Regions from separate parts of the Acrocarpospora sp. B8E8 genome, predicted to be linked through region 1. Evidence: riboswitches for the same ligand, from Rfam matches in the RefSeq annotation. Region 1 holds a riboswitch; the other holds the start of a gene.
The links. A riboswitch is a leader RNA that binds a small molecule or an ion and turns the genes downstream of it on or off. The one in region 1 is predicted to bind S-adenosylmethionine.
Positions count from the first base shown of each region.

Region 2: linked by a shared signal. The riboswitch ahead of thrC (threonine synthase) and the one ahead of ABGB08_RS18660 (ABC transporter permease) in region 1 are both predicted to bind S-adenosylmethionine.

Region 1 is NZ_JBDPLV010000017.1:47,738-51,507, reverse strand. Features, by position in the region: gene ABGB08_RS18670 (hypothetical protein) at 1-587, opposite strand, end outside; SAM riboswitch class IV at 682-779, shown strand; gene ABGB08_RS18665 (hypothetical protein) at 739-1,281, shown strand; gene ABGB08_RS18660 (ABC transporter permease) at 1,278-1,952, shown strand; gene ABGB08_RS18655 (hypothetical protein) at 2,197-2,352, shown strand; gene ABGB08_RS18650 (hypothetical protein) at 2,322-2,846, shown strand; gene ABGB08_RS18645 (ATP-binding cassette domain-containing protein) at 2,949-3,365, shown strand; gene ABGB08_RS18640 (GNAT family N-acetyltransferase) at 3,290-3,770, opposite strand, start outside.
Region 2 is NZ_JBDPLV010000004.1:210,418-214,187, forward strand. Features, by position in the region: gene ABGB08_RS06180 (cold-shock protein) at 352-552, opposite strand; gene ABGB08_RS06185 (MoaD/ThiS family protein) at 887-1,162, opposite strand; gene thrC (threonine synthase) at 1,194-2,438, opposite strand; SAM riboswitch class I at 2,453-2,591, opposite strand; gene ABGB08_RS06195 (RNA polymerase sigma factor) at 2,649-3,209, opposite strand; gene ABGB08_RS06200 (trehalose-6-phosphate synthase) at 3,340-3,770, shown strand, end outside.

The DNA.
Region 1 (3,770 bases):
GTTATGGCGGAATGGGCCTGGGATATCGCCGTGGAGATGGCCGTGACTGGTCGGCCGTTGTCGATCGTGGAGGCGGCCATGTCGAGGAGGGCTTCGGCGGTGCGGAGGTCGGTGGTGCGTTCGCTGAGCCGTTCGGGGACGGGCGCGGGAAGCCAGGGAGCATGTTCGGACCAGGCTCGGGTGGCCTCGGTCAGGATGCGTTTGGCGACGCCCAAGTCGATCGCGGCGTTCAGGAGCGGCGCGAGCGGGCCTGGCCGCGTGGGTGGGTGGTTTGCGGGCCATCGTCCGGACAGGACGTCGTCGAAGGGGCCGTCGCAGGCGCGGAGGGATTCGACGGTGAGGGTGTGGGCGCGGTAGCGCTGGGCCAGGGCGGGGTCGGCTGTCGCGAGGGTGAGCAGGATCTTTGTCAGGATGCGTACGCTCACGTCGGGGCCGCCGGATGAGCGCGGGACCCTGATCGCGAGCAGGCCGCTGGCCTGGAGTGTGGCGTCGTTCAGGGTTGGCGCGGCCGTGAGGGCGCGGGCCGCGGCGAGGGCTTCGAAGCCGTCCGCGAGGACGGGAACCGCGCGGCGAAGGGACAGGGCCATGGTCCACCTCCTGAAGAATTTCATGTATATCAGGTAGGCAATACCAATAAAAAGCCTGTTGACGGCAAAACCCTTATTTCCTACAGTCTAAGTAGGTAATGAGAACCGACGCCAAGCCCCGGCTGGTCGGCCGGCAAACCCCCGCGCTCGCATGGGGTGCCCCGCCGAGGGTTACCGCACCAAGGACGGCGCGCGGCTGACCGTGCGCTGGCCGTTCCTGAAGTCGTTCGCCCGGGAGCAGCGCGGCACGCTGGCCGAGCAGATCCAGGCCGAGGCGAAGAAGATCGGCTTCGAGGTGGTCTTCACCGACGTGACGGCCACGGACTTCGCGCCCAAGGCCATCGCCGGTGACTACGACCTGGTCGACTTCAGCTGGCAGCGCGCGGACGGGGACACGTTGCGCAACCTGTTCGCCATCTCCAACATCCCGAGCGGCACGTTCTTCGGGCAGAACCTGGCCCGCTACGACGACGCCGAGGTGGACGGCTGGCTGAGCGACTCGCTGGCCACCACGGATCTGGCCGAGCGGGCCGCCCTGTACGCCAAGGTCCAGCAGAAGGTGAACACCGACGCGGTGGTCTTCCCCGTGTACGTCTTCAACTACCTGCTGGGCGTGTCGAAGAACGTCCGGGACATCGCCTGGGAGCCGCAGGCGTACCCGACCTTCTACGACGCCTGGGTGTCCAAGGCATGATCCGACGGATCCCGACGGCGATCGGCACCCAGCTGGGGCCTTCGATCCAGCTGGCCGGGGCCGCCCTGCTGGTGGCGGTGGTGGCGGCCACGACGCTGGCGCTGCTCACCGCCCGGCGGAAACGCTGGATCCGGGGCCTGTCCTCGGGCCTGGAGCTGATCGGCGTCTCGATCCCGACCTTCTGGGCGGCGATCCTGTTGCTGACCGTCTTCTCCTTCCAGCTCGGCTGGTTCCCCGCGGTCGGCGACGACAGCGGCAGCAGCCTGGTGCTCCCGGTCATCGCGGTGGCCATCCCGATCACCACGATGCTCACCCAGATGACGCGGGAGAGCCTGGAGCTGACCCTGGAGGAGCCGTTCGTGCTGACCGCGCGCTCGCGCGGCATGTCCGATCTGGGGGTACGGCTCCGCCACGCGCTCCGGCACGCCCTGGTCCCGGCGGTGACCCTGCTCGGCTGGGTGATCGGCCTGATGGTGGGCAGCATGGTGGCGGTCGAGCAGATCTTCTCCCGGCAGGGCATCGGCCAGCTCACCCTGACCGCTGTGACGGGCAAGGACCTGCCGGTGGTGATGGGCGTGGTGCTGGTCACGGCCCTGCTGTACGTGGTGGTCAACATCCTGATCGACCTGCTCTATCTGGTGATCGACCCGCGGCTGCGGAGCGCCGCGTGAAGGCCCGCGTGGGGGTGGGCGCGGCGTCGGTGACGCTGGCCCTGATCACGCTGGCCGCGCTCGCTCCCGCCCTGCTGGTGGACGGCACCCCGGACCAGGCGGACGCGCTGGCCGCGCTGGAGGGCCCGAGCGCCGACCACCTGTTCGGCACGGACGCCAACGGCCGCGACGTGTTCACCCGCATCGTCTACGGCGCCGCGCCGTCGGCGAGTCCGGGTCGGGCAAGACCACGACCGCCCGGCTGGTGCTCGGCCTGCTCGCCCCCGACCGGGGGTCCGTCGAGATCGACGGGCAGCCGTGGGCGGGGCTCACCGCCCGGCGGAAGCGGGAGCTGCGGCGGCACATCCAGGTCATCTACCAGGAGGGGTGGTGCACCACGTCAGCGACCGGGTGCTGGTGATGAAGGACGGGCGGGTGGTCGAGTCCGGCGACGTCGTGCCGTACGAGTTCGCGGCGCGCGGCAGCGATGTCGTCTATGTGACGCCGCAGGACAAGGACGACGCGCGGCGGATCGTCGGGCAGGTCAGGGAGGCGGAGGCGACCGTTGGCCGGACCGGGCCCGAGCTGAAAATTTTCGCCGATCTGGTGGTGTTCCTGGGAGGTGACAAGACCCGCCTGGACGATCTCGACGGCGCGGCCCTGGTCTCGGACGCGCACATCTTCGAGGGCACGCCGGAAGGGCTCGCCGACCTGCTGGCGGGCTGGCGGGACGCGGGCCTGGACGGGTATCGCCTGCGTCCCGGGGGGCTCCCCGGCGATCTGTCCGCGCTCACCCAGGGCCTGGTGCCGGAGCTCCAGGCCAGGGGTTTGTTCCGGACGGCGTACGAGACGGCGGATCTGCGCGGGCGGCTGGGTCTGGCGCGGCCGGTCAGCCGGTATGCGAGAGCGTCGTGAAGTTCCTCGCGATGACCCTCGCCTTCTATCCTCCTCGTCACGCACAAGCTCACCGAGGTCCTCGCCGCCTCCGACCAGGTCACCGTACTCCGCCAGGGACGCGTGACCGACCGCTTCGCCACGGCGGATACCAGCGCCGACGAGCTGGTCCACGCCATGATCGGCCGCTCCCTGGCCGCACCCGCGCCCCGCCACCGGTCCCGGCCGGACGGCGAACCCGCGCTCGACGTCCGCGAGCTCACCGTCCGCGACGCCGACGGCGTGCCCCGCCTGTCCCGCGTCTCGTTCGCGGTCCGGCCAGGGGAGATCGTCGGCCTCGCGGGCGTGACCGGCAGCGGCCAGCGCGAACTCCTCGACACCGTCACCGGCCTGGGCGCGCCCGGCCGGACCGGGCAGGTCCTGCTGGACGGCGCCCCGGTCCGGCAGGGCCGCGACCCGCGCGGTCAGCCCACCAGGACCGGAACTCGCAGGAGTTGGAAGGTCGTGGTGCGGCGGAGCCGGAAGCCGAGTGATCGGTAAAGGCGGATCGCGCCGACGTTGTCCGCCACGGTGTGCAGGAAGGGGACGTCTCCGCGCTCCCGCACCCCGGCCGCGATCGCCAGCACCAGCCGCCCCGCCAGCCCTCTCCCCCGGAACGCCTCGTCGGTGCAGACGGCGCTGATCTCCGTCCACCCGGGCGGCCGCAGCCGCTCCCCCGCCATCGCGACCAGCGCGCCGTCCCGCCTTATCCCCAGGTACGAGCCGAGCTCGATGGTCCGCGGCAGGAACGGCCCCGGCTGGGTCCTCTCGACGAGGTCCATCATCTCCGGCACGTCCTCAGGACCCAATTGGACCGCTTCGTCGTCGGACGCACCGGTCACATCCTCGCCGGTCATCTGCACCCCCGCCATGTTGAACACCACCTCCCATCCCTCCGGGGGAACA
Region 2 (3,770 bases), on a different contig from region 1:
TGGGAGAACCACCCCCAGACACCGCGATGGCGGGAGCGGGCCAAGCCCGGCAATCAAAGGGCTGGGTGGGTGGGAGAACCTCTGGGCACAAGCACCACGCGAATCCCCGGCAACCCCCGCGCCATAGGTCGTATGTCCCGGCTTGGCCGCGCCTGTGTCTGGACTGAGGAACGCAGGTCGCGGAGCGGCCGGAGTGACGAGGGAAGACGCAGGCTGAAGGCGGCCAAGCCCGCCGTGCCGAAGGCGCGGCAATGTCATTGCAAGCCCGCCGATCCGGAGGATCGGCCATAGACACGGCAGAGCCCGGGTGCCGCCCCACGCGGCCTCCGGGCTCTCTCGTCGTTGCCTGGATCAGACGGTCCGGACAGCCTCCGCCTGCGGGCCCTTCTGACCCTGGGTGATGTCGAACTCTACTCGCTGGCCCTGCTCAAGGGCCTTGTAGCCGTCCATCATGATTGCCGAGTAATGGACGAAAACGTCCTTACCACCGTCTACCGCGATGAAGCCGTAGCCCTTGTCCGCGTTAAACCATTTGACGGTGCCCTGCGCCACTTTCCGACTCCTCTTGCTGGGCTGGCGACGGACCATGCCCATTCCACCGCATGGTCCGTGACCTTTCGGGCCGGAAGGATTACGCTCTCTCCGGCCACGTCGATCGTTCTCGACCATACCTGTAGCAAGCGGTGGGACAACAGAGTCAATCCGCACTTCGATTGCGGCAGAACACGCTTCCAAGAAGGCCGGATTTTGGATTTGTGATTACATAGTCGCGAAATGCACCATATGCCATAGCACCGATTAAGCTTCGATAACGATAGAACCCCATGTCAACACGGAAACACCCACGCACTGTAGGAGTGCGTGGGTGTGCAGGGGACGTTCGAGGTCAGCCCCCGGCCACCGCCGGGATCACCGAAATCTGTGCCCCGTCCGGCGTCGAAGTCTCCAGTCCGTCGGAGAATCGGACGTCCTCTTCCCCCACGTAGACGTTGACAAAACGCCGGATCTTGCCCGATTCATCGAGGATCCTGGCACCGATGCCGGGGTAGTCCGCGTCCAGCTTGAGCAGGACCTCGCGGAGCGTTCCGCCTTCTCCGGCCACCTCCGACGCGCCCCCGGTGTAGGTACGAAGAATCGTCGGAATCCGCACCGAAACACTCATTTGGCCGCCCTCTTTCGTTGTTCGGAATCAGTTAGTTGGCGAAAGCCGTACGAAATGCGTCGAGGGACGGGCGGATAACCGCCGCCGGACGGGCCTCGGCCGAGACGGCGTCCAGGGTCTTGAGGCCTTCGCCCGTGTTGAGGATCACCGTCTCCGCGCCGGGGTCGAGCTGGCCGTTCTCCACCAGTTTGCGGGTCACGCCGAGGACCACGCCGCCGGCGGTCTCCGCGAACACGCCCTCGGTCCTGGCCAGCAGCCGGATCGCGGCCACGATCTCGGGGTCGGTGACGTCCTCCACGGCGCCGCCGGTGCGCCGCGCGATGTCCAGCACGTAGGGGCCGTCGGCGGGGTTCCCGATGGCCAGCGACTTGGCGATGGTGTTCGGCCGGACCGGCTGGACCACGTCGTGCCCGGCCTTGTACGCGGTCGACACCGGCGAGCACCCTTCGGCCTGGGCCGCGAAGATCCGGTACTCCTTCTCCTCGACCAGACCGAGCCGGATGAGCTCCTTGAACCCCTTGTCGATTTTGGTCAGCTGGGAGCCCGACGCGACCGGAATGACGATCTGATCGGGAATGCGCCAGCCCAACTGCTCGGCTATCTCGTACGCCAGAGTTTTGGACCCCTCCGCGTAGTACGGCCGCAGGTTGACGTTGACGAAGCCCCACTTCTCCCCGAGCGAGTCCCCGATGAGCTCCGAGCAGAACCGGTTGACCTCGTCGTAGGTCCCGTCGATCCCAACCAGCCGCCCGCCGTACACCGACGCCACGACGATCTTGGCTTCTTCCAGGTTGGCGGGGACGAACACGCACGAATCCAACCCGGCCCGGGCCGCGGCCGCGCCGACCGCGCCCGCCAGGTTGCCCGTCGACGAGCAGGACAGCGTGGTGAAGCCGAAGTTCCTGGCCGCCTCGACGGCGATGGCCACCACCCGGTCCTTGAAGGAGTGGGTGGGGTTGCCGGAGTCGTCCTTCACGTACAGGGAGCGCATGCCCAGCTCGCCGGCCAGGTTGTCGGCCTTGACGAGCTTGGTCCAGCCGGGCTGCATGTTGGGCTTGGCCGCCACATCCACGGGGACGGGGAGCAGGCTCCGGTACCGCCAGATATTGGTCGGACCTGATTCGATGTCCGCGCGGGTCACGGGCCCGAACTCGTATGCCACCTCAAGTGGCCCGAAACACTCGATACAAGCGAAATTCGGGCCGATGTCATAGCGGGTTCCGCATTCGCGGCAGGAGAGAGCGGTAGCGGGTCCGAAGTCGGTGCTGAGCGCCATGAAGCGAGGCCTTTCCCTCATCTTCGCCTGCGACCACCCTGGTCACAGGCCGGAATTGGCACCTGTTCCGATCGGCCTCGCCAGGTCACGAGCGCAATCGGAATGGTTGCCGGGGCTTCGCAGGGCCGGTCCCTCCACCCCTCTGGATGAGCAAATATTCAGTTGTCCCAAAGACTGTACATCGCCCCCCCGACAACACTCGACCGCGTCTCACTTGCCGAGATACGCGTCCCCCAGGGCGGACTGGATGTACTTCCGGGCCTGGTGGATGCGGGATTTGGCCGTCCCCAGCGGGATGCCCAGCTGCTCGGCGACCTCCGCGTAGTCGAGCTGCACGATGTCCCGCAGCACCAGCGCGGCGGCCAGTTCCGGCTTCTCCAGCTCCAGCGACTCCATCGCGTCCAGCAGATCCAGCCGGGATCCGGCGATCACGCTCACCCGGTGCGGGTCGGGCCGATGCTCGGGTAATTCCTCGGAGGTCTGCTCGGCCGCCCGCCGCTTCAACGTCCGGTACGTCGTCCGCGCGCAGTTGGCCGTCACGATGTGCAGCCAGGTGCTGAACCGGGACCGCCCCTCGAACCTGCCGATGTTGCGCGCCACCGCCAGCAGCGTGTCCTGACAGGCCTCCTCGGCATCCTGCCGGTAGGGCAGCAGCCGCTCGCAGTGCCGCAGCACGTCGGGTTCGATCCGCTTCAGCAGCCCCCCGAGCGCACGATGATCGCCCCCTGCGGCCGCAGTAGCCAGCTCCTCGGTGGTCTCGTCCAGCGCCATCTCGACCGGCTCCCAAGATCTCCCAAGCGGGGCAGCCCCGGCGTGACAAGGCCGGGCCGCATCGAGCGCCGGAGCGTTTTCCTGACATCCTAACTTTATTAATGTCTCCGCATCGTGGAGTGTGCCGGCAGTGAGCTCAACGTTGATCGCCTCCAACCGCGGTCCCGTCTCGTTCACGCTGTCCGAGGACGGCGCGCTCACCATGCGCCGGGGCGGCGGCGGCCTGGTCTCCGGCCTGTCCGAGGTGGCCAGGGATGCCGAGCTCCTGTGGGTCTGCGCCGCGCTCTCGGACGGCGACCGCAGCGCCGTACGGCTCGCGCCCGGCGGCCGCCTGGACGAGGCCGGCTACGACACCGGCCCGCTCCGCATGCTGGACATCGCCCCCGCGGTCTTTCATCGGGCCTATAACGCGGTGGCCAACTCGACGCTCTGGTTCGTCAGCCACCTGCTCTACAACACCCCGTTCACCCCCCATTTCGATGGAAGGTTCCAGCGGGAGTGGGAGTCCTACCAGGACTACAACGGCGCGTTCGCGCTGGCGCTGGCCGAGGAGGCGGGCCA